DNA from 2 places in the Roseateles sp. P1_C6 genome. Region 2 is predicted to be linked to the other one. Evidence: riboswitches for the same ligand, from Rfam matches in the RefSeq annotation. Region 2 holds a riboswitch; the other holds the start of a gene.
What was found. Region 2 has a riboswitch for thiamine pyrophosphate ahead of thiC (phosphomethylpyrimidine synthase ThiC). Riboswitches for the same ligand answer to the same signal wherever they lie in the genome.
Positions count from the first base shown of each region.

Region 1: linked by a shared signal. The riboswitch ahead of AC1D29_RS01360 (TonB-dependent siderophore receptor) and the one ahead of thiC (phosphomethylpyrimidine synthase ThiC) in region 2 are both predicted to bind thiamine pyrophosphate.

Region 1 covers NZ_JBFUAK010000001.1:347,750-354,025, forward strand. Annotated here, with positions in the region: gene cysD (sulfate adenylyltransferase subunit CysD) at 1-142, shown strand, start outside; gene AC1D29_RS01335 (sulfate adenylyltransferase subunit 1) at 142-1,428, shown strand; gene cobA (uroporphyrinogen-III C-methyltransferase) at 1,428-2,216, shown strand; gene fdxA (ferredoxin FdxA) at 2,213-2,536, shown strand; gene AC1D29_RS01350 (NAD(P)/FAD-dependent oxidoreductase) at 2,563-3,645, shown strand; gene AC1D29_RS01355 (PEP-CTERM sorting domain-containing protein) at 3,784-4,383, shown strand; TPP riboswitch at 4,485-4,590, shown strand; gene AC1D29_RS01360 (TonB-dependent siderophore receptor) at 4,663-6,276, shown strand, end outside.
Region 2 covers NZ_JBFUAK010000002.1:632,452-638,727, reverse strand. Annotated here, with positions in the region: gene AC1D29_RS05945 (FAD-dependent oxidoreductase) at 1-97, opposite strand, end outside; gene thiC (phosphomethylpyrimidine synthase ThiC) at 97-1,977, opposite strand; TPP riboswitch at 2,069-2,190, opposite strand; gene AC1D29_RS05935 (MFS transporter) at 2,202-3,515, opposite strand; gene AC1D29_RS05930 (LysR family transcriptional regulator) at 3,588-4,490, shown strand; gene AC1D29_RS05925 (TPM domain-containing protein) at 4,505-4,999, opposite strand; gene AC1D29_RS05920 (TPM domain-containing protein) at 5,002-5,886, opposite strand; gene AC1D29_RS05915 (LemA family protein) at 5,883-6,276, opposite strand, start outside.

The sequences.
Region 1 (6,276 bases), on a different contig from region 2:
GGTCGAGAGCCCCGCCGCCAATGCGAGCGAGGTCGTGGCCGAGACGCTGACCGTCACCGTCAGCGAACGCGGCGCCACCCGCATGGACGACCGCACGAGTGAAGCTTCCATGGAGAAGCGCAAGAAGGAAGGGTATTTCTGATGAAGGCGCTGCGATTCCTGACGGCCGGTTCCGTCGACGACGGCAAGAGCACGCTGATCGGCCGCCTGCTGTTCGACGGCCAGGCCATCCTGGCCGACCAGCTCGACACGCTGGAGCGCCGCGCCGCCGGCCGGCCCATCGACCTGAGCCTGCTGACCGATGGTCTGGAGGCCGAGCGCGAGCAAGGCATCACCATCGACGTGGCCTACCGCTACTTCGCCACCAAGACGCGCAAGTTCATCATTGCCGACGCCCCCGGCCATGAGCAGTACACGCGCAACATGGTCACGGCCGCCGCCGGCAGCGATGCCGCCGTCGTGCTGGTGGACATCACCAAGCTGGACCTGACGCAGGACGAGGTGGTGCTGCTGCCGCAGACCCGCCGCCACTCGCTGCTGGCCCAGCTGCTGCGCGTGCCCAGCATCGTCTTCGCGATCAACAAGATCGACGCGCTGGACGACGCCGGCGCCGGCTTCGCCAAGGTCAAAACGGCGCTGGACAAGTTCGCCGCCGCCGCCGGCTTGAACGCCGCAGCCACCGTGCCCGTCAGCGCACTGCGCGGCGACAACGTCACGCAGCCGCTGGACGCGCCGTGGTGGAACGGCGAGAGCCTGCTGCAGGTGCTGGAGCGCCTGCCCACGCTGAGCGAGCGCGCCGACGCGCCGCTGTCCCTGCCGGTGCAATACGTGCAGAAGGACGCCTACCAATCCAAAGGCACCGGCGTTCAGCCGCGCGTGCTGTGGGGCCGCATCGCCCACGGCGCGGTGAAGGCTGGCGACACTGTCGAGGTGCTGCCGTCCCGGCAGACCGCCGTCGTCTCCGAGGTGCGCCTGGCCGGTGAGACCGTCGCCAGCGCCGAAGCCGGCGACTCGGCCGGCCTGGTGCTGGACCGCCAGCTGGACGTCAGTCGCGGCGACTGGATCGTCACGCCGGCCAGCGCCACGGTGACCAAGACCTTCCCTGCGACCCTCGCCTGGCTGGACACCGAAGCCGCCAAGCCCGGCCGCAAGTACTGGGTGCGCCACGGCAACCGCTGGGTGCAGGCGCGCATCTCCGCCATCGACTCGGTGCTGGACATCAACACGCTGACGCCGCAGGACGCGCACGAACTGCCCGTCAACACGATTGGCCGCGTGCAGATGGAAGTGCAGCACGAGCTGCCCGTCGAGCCCTTCGTGGACAACCGCGTCGGCGGCGCACTGATCGTCGTGGACCCCGCCAGCCACCGCACCAGCGGCGCACTGCTGGTCGACGTTCAAACCGCCCCGGCGGAAGAGGCCTGGTGATGGCTGGCCGTGTGATCTTCGTCAGCGCCGGCCCTGGCGCCGCCGATCTGATCACGCTGCGCGGCGCCCGTGCGCTGGCGCAGGCCGACATCGTGTTGGCCGACGCGTTGGCCGACCCGGCGTTGCGCGAACTGGCACCGCAAGCCCGCTGGATCTCGGTCGGCAAGCGCGGCTTCGAGCATTCGGCCAAGCAGACCGAGATCAATGCGCTGCTCGTCAAGGCGGCGCGTGAGCATGCCCTCGTCGTGCGCCTCAAGGGCGGCGACGCGAGCGTCTTCGGCCGCCTGGAGGAAGAACTGCAGGCCCTGCTTGCTGCCGGCATCGCCAGCGAGGTCGTCCCCGGCGTCACCGCGGCCTTGGCCGCCGCCGCCCAGGCGCAACGCCCGCTGACGCGCCGCGGCCGCGGCCGCAGCGTCAGCCTGACGACCGCCATGACCGAAGCCGGCGAATTGCGCGCCGCCCGCTCGGCCGACACCGAAGTCTTCTACATGGCCGGCCGCCAATTGGCCGCGCTGAGCCGCCAGCTGCTGGCCACCGGCTGGGCGCCCGACACGCCCACGCTGGTCGTCTCCCGCGCCGGCTGCGCCGACGCCATCACCAGCGAGCACGCGCTGGCCGACCTTGCCCGCGCCGCGCTGCTGCACCGCGGCCGCCCCACTGTCGTCACGGTCGGGACAGGCGCTTTGCCGCTCGCGGGCCAGGATCAAGTCCTGCCGCCGACTAAAATCGCCGATTCGCCCGAAACATTGCCCACCCAGGCGCCCCTCACTTCCCCGAGCTGCCCATGACCCACGTCGTCACCGAAGCCTGCATCCGCTGCAAATACACCGACTGCGTCGACGTCTGCCCGGTCGACTGCTTCCGCGAAGGCCCCAACTTCCTGACGATCGACCCGGATGAGTGCATCGACTGCGCGGTCTGCATCCCCGAGTGCCCGGTCAACGCCATCCTGCCCGAGGAAGACGTGCCCGGTGATCAGATCCACATGATCAAGATCAACGCGGACCTGGCCAAGTCCTGGCCCAGCATCACCAAGCGCAAGCCCGCGCTGCCCGACGCCGACGAGTGGAAAGACAAGACGGGCAAGCTGCCCGAGCTGATCCGCTGAACTTCGGCGCGTCAGCGCCTGCTTTCATGCCACAAATTCAGCCAGCCGACGTCATCGAGACCGACGCCGTCATCGTCGGCGCGGGCCCGGTAGGCCTGTTCCAGGTCTTCGAGCTGGGCCTGCTGGAGATCAAGGCACACATCATCGACAGCCTGGCCTATCCCGGTGGCCAGTGCATCGAGCTGTATCCCGACAAGCCGATCTACGACATCCCGGCCGTGCCCATGTGCACCGGCAAGCAGCTGACCGACAGCCTGCTCAAGCAGATCGAGCCCTTCGGGGCCACCTTCCATCTGGGCCAGGAAGTCACGACGGTGGCCAGGCAGGACGATGGGCGCTTCTTCGTCGCGACGAGCAAGGGCGTGCAGTTCCTCGCCAAGGCGCTGTTCATCGCCGGCGGCGTCGGCTCCTTCCAGCCGCGCCTGCTGAAGGTCGACGGCATCGAGCCCTACGAGGGCGAACAGGTGCACTACCGCGTCAAGGACCCGGCGCGCTTCGCCGGCAAGCACCTGGTCATCATCGGCGGCGGCGACTCGGCAGTGGACTGGGCGCTGAACTTCTGCGCCGGCAACGCCGACGGCAACCCGCACAAGGCCGAGAGCGTCATCCTCGTGCACCGCCGCGACGACTTCCGCGCCGCGCCGGCCAGCGTCGCCAAGCTGCGCCAGCTCTGCGATGCGCTGGAGATGCAGATCATCATCGGCCAGGCCACGGGCCTCGACGAGCGCGACGGCAAGCTCACGGGGCTGAAGATCACGGGCAACGACGGTGTCACGCGCGTTGTGCCCTGCGACGAGGTGCTGGTGTTCTTCGGCCTGTCACCCAAGCTCGGCCCCATCGCCGACTGGGGCCTGGCGCTGGAGCGCAAGCAGATCGTCGTCGACACCGAGAAGTTCGAGACCAGCGTGCCCGGCATCTTTGCCGTGGGCGACGTGAACACCTACCCGGGCAAGAAGAAGCTCATCCTCAGCGGCTTCCACGAAACCGCGCTGGCGGCCTTCGGCGCCGCGCCCTATGTGTTCCCCGACAAGCGCGTGCACTTGCAGTACACGACCACCAGCCCCAAGCTGCACAAGGTGCTGGGCGTGGAATCGCCGGTGTTCGACTGACGTTGGCACACCGGTGCGTGACGCGCGCTGGTGCCCTCTGCCCGGCGGCGCGCGCGAGGTCACTTCGGAATAGGGCTTGCGTGCTGCAACCTCGCTCGTCAAAGTGCCACCGTCACCGTCGGCGCTTGGAGGAACACCATGAAGGCGAACCAGGTTGCTTCAGCTGCCCTGCTGTGCCTTGCCACAGCCGCGCACGCGACCTTTCAGCCGGTGGGAGAAGGCCCGTACTTCCCCGACTTTGACGACCCGACCGCACCGTCGCTGTTCTACCTGGATACCAGCGGCATCTACCCCTATGCCGGGTATTTCAGCGGTGCCGTCGGCCAGCCTGGCGACGACAGCGACACCATCCACTTCCGGTGGAACCTGCCGGCAGGCAGTTCACCGATCACTGCCCGCTTCGAAGCAAGCGGGTGGGTCACCGCGGGTGCCTTCAACCAGCGACGCGGCGTCAATCTGTACATTGCCGACGCACAAACCGGCGAAGGCCTGCTGTCCCTTGATCTGGATGCCAGCCAGCCGATGTACGTCGACCCTGCACTCGTTTTCAGCAATCACGAGTACTGGATGAGGCTCACGCCTCGCGGCCTGGGCAACTTGGGCCCGGACGTCTTTGCGACGTATTGGATCAGCTTCGCGCTGGCGCCCGTGCCGGAACCGAGCGGTTCGCTGTTGCTGGCAGCCGGCCTGGGCGCGCTGATGCTGCGCAACGCAGCGCGCCGCGGACTTCGCAGTTAGCCCGGCTCAGGCTCGGCTCGAACGGGCGGCGACGCTTGCGCTCGGTAAGCCATCACTGCAGGCTCATTAGAATGCCCTGTCGCTGTCGACGATTCGATGGCGGCATTCGCTAGGGGTGTTGCGCCTGCTTCGGCATCGCGCGGCTGAGACAGTCCCTTTGAACCTGATTGAGGTAATCCTCGCGCAGGGAAGCAGCCGGAACCGCGGCCCCCAATGCTTTGTCGTCTCCGGGGCCTGACGTCTTCAGTGTTTGCCGACCTGCCATCGCTTTGCATTCCGATGGCAAGACCTTCTCTTTCCCCTATCGCCGCCGCGGCCGCCACGGCCGCGCTACTGACCTCCGGCATCGCCTGCGCCCAGTCCCTGCCCCAGGTCAGCGTCACCGGCAAAGCCACCGAAGCCGTGCCCAGCCTGTCGGGCTTCGACGCCCCACCCGCCAAGCTGCCAATGCAGGCGCTGAGCCTGTCCGCCGAGCGGCTGGACGACCTCGGCATCAACCAGCTCTCGGGCATCACCAAGCTCGACGCCTCCGTGTCCGACGCCTACAACGCCGTCGGCTACTGGTCTCAGCTCAAGATCCGCGGCTTCGATCTCGACAACCGCTTCAACCTGCGCCGTGACGGTCTGCCGATCACAGGCGAGACCGCCTTGTCGCTGGTCAACAAGTCGGGCATCGAGCTGCTGAAGGGTAGCTCCGGCATGCAGGCAGGCACCAGTTCACCGGCCGGCATCGTCAACTTCGTCGTCAAGCGACCGCTGGCCGACGACGCCACGGCGCTGATGCTGGAAGCCATCCAGGGCGGCTCGGTGCAAGCCAACCTCGACCACTCGCAGCGCTTCGGCGCCAGCCGCGAGTTCGGCGTTCGCGTCAACCTCGCCGCGGCCCATCTGGACCCGGAGTTGCGCAACAGCAAAGGCCGCTCCCACACCGCTGCGCTGGCCACCGACTGGCGCGTCAACCCCGACACCCTCGTCGAGGCCGAGGTCGAGTTCAACCGCCAGAGCCAGCCCAGCCAGCAAGGCTTCAGCCTGCTGGGCGACCGCCTGCCCGACGCCAGGAGCGTCGACCCCAAGCTCAACCTGAACAACCAGCCCTGGAGCCTGCCCGTCGTCTTCGACAACACGCATGCCTCGCTGCGCGTGCAGCACAAGCTGGGCGGCGACTGGCGCGCTCAGGCAGCACTGGGCATCCAGCGCCTGCGTACCGACGACCGCCTGGCCTATGCCTACGGTTGCAGCGCTGCCGACGGCAGCTACTACGCCGACCGCTTCTGCCCCGACGGCAGCTACGACCTCTACGATTTCCGCAGCGAGAACGAGCACCGCGACACGACGGCCCTCGACATCTCGGCCAGCGGCCCCCTGCAACTGGCCGGCCTGCGCCATGACGTCACCGTCGGCGGGCTGACCAGCCAGTTCAAGAGCCGCTTCCAACGCCAGGCCTACAACTACGCCGGCACCGGCAACATAGACGGCACGGCCGTGACGCCGGCGGCGCCCGACCTGACGGACGAGAACACCAACCGCGACGAGCGCAGCAACGAGCTCTACCTGCGCGACCGTGTGCCGATCACGACTGACACCAGCGCCTGGCTGGGCCTGCGCCACACCCGCCTGCACCGCGAGAGCGTGCGCACCGACGGCTCGCGCGCGACCGACTACTCGCAAAGCGTCACGACGCCCTGGGTCGCCATCAGCCATGCCGTCGCCGCCGACTGGCTGGTCTATGCGAGCTGGGGCCAGGGCATCGAAAGCGAAGTGACCCCCAACCGCGCGCGCTACATCAACCGCGGCCAGGCCCTGCCCGCGCTGAAGAGCCGCCAGACCGAGCTGGGCCTGAAAACCGGCAATCAGCGCGTCGAAGGCTCGCTGACCGTCTTCGACATCCGCCGC
Region 2 (6,276 bases):
CTGGGTCGACAACCTGCACGCGATGCCCCGCCCGCGCCAAGTGCCAGGCCAGCAGCCGGCCCATGACGCCGGCGCCTGCGATGGCGATGGTGGCCATCAGGCTTTGGCGATCGGGATGTAGAGCTCGCCGCCGTGGGCACGGAACTCGGCGGACTTCTGCGCCATGCCGTCGGCCACGACGTCCGACGCTTCCAGCCCCTTGGCCGCCGCGTACTCGCGCACATCCTGCGTGATCTTCATCGAGCAGAACTTCGGCCCGCACATGGAGCAGAAATGCGCCTCCTTGGACGAGTCCTTGGGCAGCGTCTCGTCGTGATAGTCGCGCGCCGTGTCCGGGTCCAGGCCGAGTGCGAACTGGTCGTGCCAGCGGAACTCGAATCGCGCCTTGCTCATCGCGTCGTCGCGCGCGCGGGCGCCGGGGTGGCCCTTGGCGATGTCGGCCGCGTGGGCGGCGATCTTGTAGGCGATCAGCCCCTGCTTCACGTCGTCGCGGTCCGGGAGGCCCAGGTGTTCCTTGGGCGTCACGTAGCAGAGCATGGCCGTACCCATCCAGCCGATCATGGCCGCGCCTATTGCCGAGGCGATGTGGTCGTAGCCCGGCGCGATGTCGATGGTCAGCGGGCCCAGCGTGTAGAACGGCGCCTCGTCGCAGTGCTTCAGCTGCTCCGTCATGTTGGCCTGGATCAGGTGCATGGGCACATGGCCGGGGCCTTCGATCATGGTCTGCACGTCATGCTTCCACGCGATCTTCGTCAGCTCGCCCAGCGTCTTCAGCTCGGCGAACTGGGCCTCGTCGTTGGCGTCGGCGCCGCTGCCGGGGCGCAGGCCGTCGCCCAGCGAGAAGGTCACGTCGTAGGCCTTCATGATTTCGCAGATCTCTTCGAAGTGCGTGTACAGGAAGTTCTCGCGGTGATGCGTGATGCACCACTTGGCCAGGATGGAGCCGCCGCGCGACACGATGCCCGTGCGGCGCTTGGTCGTCAGGTGGATGAACGGCAGGCGCAGGCCGGCGTGGATGGTGAAGTAGTCGATGCCCTGCTCGGCCTGCTCGATCAGCGTGTCGCGGAAGATGGCCCAGCTCAGGTCCTCGGCCACGCCGCCCACCTTCTCCAGCGCCTGGTAGATGGGCACGGTGCCGATGGGCACGGGCGAGTTGCGCACGATCCAGTCACGCGTCGTGTGGATGTTGCGGCCGGTGGAAAGGTCCATCACCGTGTCCGCGCCCCAGCGGATGGACCAGACCAGCTTCTCGACCTCTTCCTCGATGCTGGACGTGACGGCCGAGTTGCCGATGTTGGCGTTGACCTTGACCAGGAAGTTGCGGCCGATGATGGTCGGCTCCAGCTCCGTGTGATTGATGTTGGCCGGGATGACGGCGCGGCCACGGGCGACTTCCCGGCGCACGAACTCGGGCGTGATGATGTCGGGAATGGCCGCGCCCAGCGAGTCGCCGCGCAGGCGCTGCTCACGCTCGGCGTCGGACAGGTACTCGCGCATCCACTCACGCCGGCCGTTCTCACGCAACGCGACGAACTCCATCTCCGGCGTGACGATGCCGCGGCGGGCGTAGTGCAGCTGGCTGACGTTGGCACCGGCCTGGGCGCGGCGTGGCGGGCGCTGCAGGGCGGCGGCCTCGGCGCGCAGCTGCGCGATGCGTTCGTTGTCCTCCTTGCCACCGTCGTCCAGTGCGACGCGCGTGCGGCCCGTGTAGACCTCGATGTCCGCGCGGTCCGAGACCCAGCTCGAACGGATGGGTGGCAGGCCGCGGCGCACGTCGATCTGCGCGTTGGGGTCGGTGTAAGGGCCGGAGGTGTCGTGCACGACGACGGTCTCGCCGTTGGTCAGCGCGATCTCGCGCATGGGCACGCGCAGGTCGGGCCGGCTGCCGGTGACGTAGGCCTTGGTCGACGCGGGAAAGGGTTCGCGCGTCAGCGACAGGCGCTCATCGAGCGAGATGTGTTTTTCGGGGGCGTTCACCGCGGTCTCCTGGAGCAGCTGAAGGTGTGCTCCGGGGGGCCGCCTGTGGGTGTGCGAGGGCCCGCCACCTCGGGGTGGCATCGCCCGCACGCCGCGAGGCATGCGCTCTCCTTACGCCGGTACTAGCCGGTTCAAGTTCACGGGTTTGGTCTCATGACCATCTCAGCCTCTGGGTCTGGCATCAGCCAAACCCGAGCACCCCGGAGCGGGCGCGATTGTGCGGGTCAACGCAGGCGCTTGGCAAGCACGAGCGCCACGGCAAGCAAGCCTGTCGCGATGGCGAAGCTCAGGTCCAGGCCGCCCACGGCGAAGACGGCGGCCATGGCCGAGGCACCGGTGATGAGGCCCAGGTTGCGTGACAGCGTCAGCAAGCCGCTGATGACGCCGCGCTGCCCGGCCGCCGCGTCGGCCATGACGGCCGTGTTGTTGGCGGCCTGGAAGAGTGCATAGCCTGGCGTGACGATGACGAGCGGGCCGACGTAGGCGATGGCGCCCAGCGACGCGGGCAGCAGCGCGATCAGACCGCAGCCCAGCGCCATGGCGGCCAGGCCCAGCTGCGTCATGCGCCGCGTGCCGAAGCGGTCCGCGAGGCGGCCGGCCGGCACGCCGCTGAAGGCCGACACGATGGGGCCGATGGACATCAACGCGCCCACCGTGGCCGCGCCCAGGGCCAGCGCGCCGCTGAGGTGGAAGGGGCCGACGACCAGCGTGGCCATCATGACGGCCGAGACGATGGCGTTCATCGCCAGGCTGGTGCTCAACGCGGGGTCGCGCAGGCGGTCCAGCCGCACTAGGGGCGACTTGGCGCGCGCCTCGGTGCGCAGAAAGAGCAGCAGGCCGACTGCAGCCACGGCGAGCAGGCCCGGATGCTGCGTCATCGCGAGCGCATAGGCGGCCAGCGTCAGCGCCAGCCACGACGTGCCGGGCCAGTCCAACCCTGCCGCGCCGCCCTGCCCCCGGTCCGCAGGCAGGCCACGCCAGGCCAGCGCGAGGGCCAGCAGGCCCAGCGGCACGTTGACGGCAAAGACGGCCCGCCAGCCCAGGGCGCCGATCAGCACGCCGCCCAGCGACGGCCCCAGCGCCGTGCCGACGGCCGACATCGTGCCCAGCAGGCCCATCGCGCGGCCGCTGCGCGCCTTGGGCAAGGCCGTGCCCACCAGGGCCATCGTCAAGGCCATCATGGCGGCCGCCCCCACGCCCTGCAGCGCGCGAGCGGCGATCAGCAGCGGCAGCGTCGGCGCCAGCGAGCCGAGCGCCGCCGCGGCCGTGAACAGCGCGATGCCGGCCAGCAGCAGGCGGCGTTTGCCGATCAAGTCGCCCAGCCGGCCGGCGCCGACGATGAGGGACGTGGTCGTGAGCAGATAGGCCAGCACCACCCATTGCGCCTGGGCGACGCCGGCGCCAAACGCGGCGGCCAGCGTTGGCAATGCGACGTTGGCGCTGCTGATGGCCAGGGATGGCAGCAGGGTCGCGAGCGCGAGGCTGGCGAGCACGCTGGCAGGGGGCACGGCGGCAGATGAGGCAAGGGTGGTGGTCATGCCTCTACCTTAGGCATGGGTCAGGCATGGCGGAAGGCGCATCATTTGCACTTCATTCATGCACGCGACGCCATGTCAGACCCTGACCTCAACCTGCTGCTGACGCTGGACGCCCTGCTGGCCGAGGGCAGCGTCGCCGGCGCTGCGCGGCGGCTGCGGCTGAGCCCGTCGGCGATGAGCCGGTCCCTGGCCCGCTTGCGCGACGCCACGGGCGACCCGCTGCTGGTGCGCGCGGGGCGCGGCCTGGTGGCGTCGCCAAGGGCACAGGAACTGCGCGAGCACATCGGGCCGCTGCTGCAGCAAGCCCAGGCCGCTTTGAGGCCCGCCGCGGCATTGCAGCTGGACCGGCTGGCGCGGGAGTTCACGCTGCGCACGCGCGAGGGCTTTGTCGAGAACTTCGGCGCCGCGCTGCTCGCCAGGGTCGTGTCTGAAGCCCCCGGCGTGCGCCTGCGCTTCGTGCCCAAGCCCGACAAGGACAGCACGCCGCTGCGCGACGGCAGCGTCGACCTGGAGACCGGCATCGTCGGCGCGGACAGCGGCCCGGAGCTGCGCACGCAGGCGCTGTTCCGCGACCGCTTCATCGGCGTCGTGCGCGCAGGCCATGCGTTGAGCCAGGGCGAGGTCAGCGCCGCGCGCTATGCCGCCGCTCGCCACGTGGCGGTGTCACGCCGCGGGCCGGTGAGCGGGCCGGTCGACGAGGCCCTGGCCGCGCTGGGCTTGGCGCGCGACATCGTCGTGACGGTGGGGGGCTTCTCCCAGGCGCTGGCGCTGGCGCGCGGCTCGGACCTGATTGCCACCTTGCCGGAGCGCCACACCGGCAACCTGCGCGAGGGCCTGCACAGCTTTGCGCTGCCACTCACGCTGGCGCCTTTCGCCGTGTCACTGCTCTGGCACCCGCGCATGGACGGTGACGCGGCGCACCGCTGGCTGCGCGGCTGCGTGCGCGAGGTCTGCACACAGCAGCCGACGGGCTGAGCGGCGCCTCGCCGTCAGAGCAGCAACGGCCGGTCCGGCAGTTCGTTCGCACCTGCAGCCGCCGGGAAGTGCCGCGCCAGGTGCTGCGTCACCGCCTGCACGCCGGCAATGACGCCGGCCTCGTAGTGGGACTGCCTGAACGCCGTCTCCATGCGCTGGCAGACCTCGCGCCAGGCGTCGGCGCCGACCTCGGCATGGATGCCGCGGTCCGCCACGATCTCCACGGCGTGGTCGGCGAGCAGCAGGTAGATCAGCAAGCCGTTGTTGTGCTCGGTGTCCCAGACCCGCGTCTGGGCAAACACCTCGATGGCCCGGTCCTGCGGTGACTGCCCCTTGAACAGCGGGGCGCCGTCCAGCGCCGCCTCGACGACAAACCGGATCTCGCCGGCGTGCTGGGCCTCGCTGGCCTTGATCGCGGCCTCGATCGCGTTCAAGGCGCCGGCGGGGAAGGCCCACGCGACCTCGCCGTCCGTCGTCAGCAGGTGCTTGAGGATGCGTTGGATGCCCATGCTCACCACCTCCCCGACGCGCCGCCGCCGCCGAAGCCGCCGCCACCGCCGCTGAAACCCCCGCCGCCACCACCACCACCCCGGCCGCCGCCACCGTAGTAGCCGCCCATGCCGCCCATGCCACGGCCGGTCATGCCGGCGCCGAGCAAGGTGACGAACAACGCGACCACGCCCGCGCCAACGGCCACGGTCACCGCGCCGACGACGAACCAGGCGATGACGCCGACGACGCCGCCGGTCACCACCGAGCCCACCAGCTTGCCCAACACGGCCCGGAGCACACCGCCCACGGCAAGCGCCACGATGAAGAGCACGGGCAGGTAGTCCTGGAATCCGCTGCCGCCACCGCTGCCGCGGGCAGGCGCGTTGCTGGGCTCGGGCAAGGGCTCGCCATCGACGACGCCCGCCATCTGCGCGAGCCCCGCACTGATGCCGCCATAGAAATCCTGGGCCTTGAAGCGCGGCAAGATGGTCTCGCTGATGATGCGCTTGCTGGCCAGGTCGGTCAGCGCGCCTTCCAGGCCATAGCCCACCTCGATGCGCACGGCGCGGTCGTCCTTGGCGACGACCAGGATGGCCCCGTCATCGACGCGCTTGCGCCCCAGCTTCCATTTCTCGGCCACGCGGATGGCGTACTGCTCGATGGCCTCCGGCGCCGTCGACGGCACCATCAGCACGGCCAGCTGGCTCCCTTTCCTGGCCTCGAAGGCCGTCAGTGTCTGCTCCAGCGAGGCCTTCTGCTCGGCGGTCAACGTGGCGGTCAAGTCGGTGACATGGGCCTGCAGCGCCGGCACGGGCACCTGGGCCGCGGCGAACAGCGACCCGCCGAACGCGCACGCCAGCAGCAGCGCCCGGGCGGCGCGGCCCCAGGCCAGGGCTGGGGTCATTTCACAGCCTCGGAGGCCGGCGCCGCCGGCTTGGCCGGTGCGGTGTCGAAACTCACGCTGGGCGCCTTGGAGATCTCCTTCTCGTTCTCGACGCTGAAGTTGGCCTTTTCCTTGTAGCCCATCACCATGGCCGTCAGGTTGGACGGGAAGGAGCGCACCGTCACGTTGTAGTCCTGCACGGACTTGATGTAGCGGTTGCGCGCGACGGTGATGCGGTTCTCGGTGCCCTCCAGCTGCGCGGACAGGTCGCGGAAGCCCTGGTTGGCGCGCAGCGTGGGGTAGTTCTCCGTGACCACCATCAGCCGCGACAGCGCCCCGGTCAGCTCGCCCTGGGCGGCCTGGAACTTCTGGAACGCCGCCGGGTCGTTGACCAGCTCGGGCGTGGCCTGG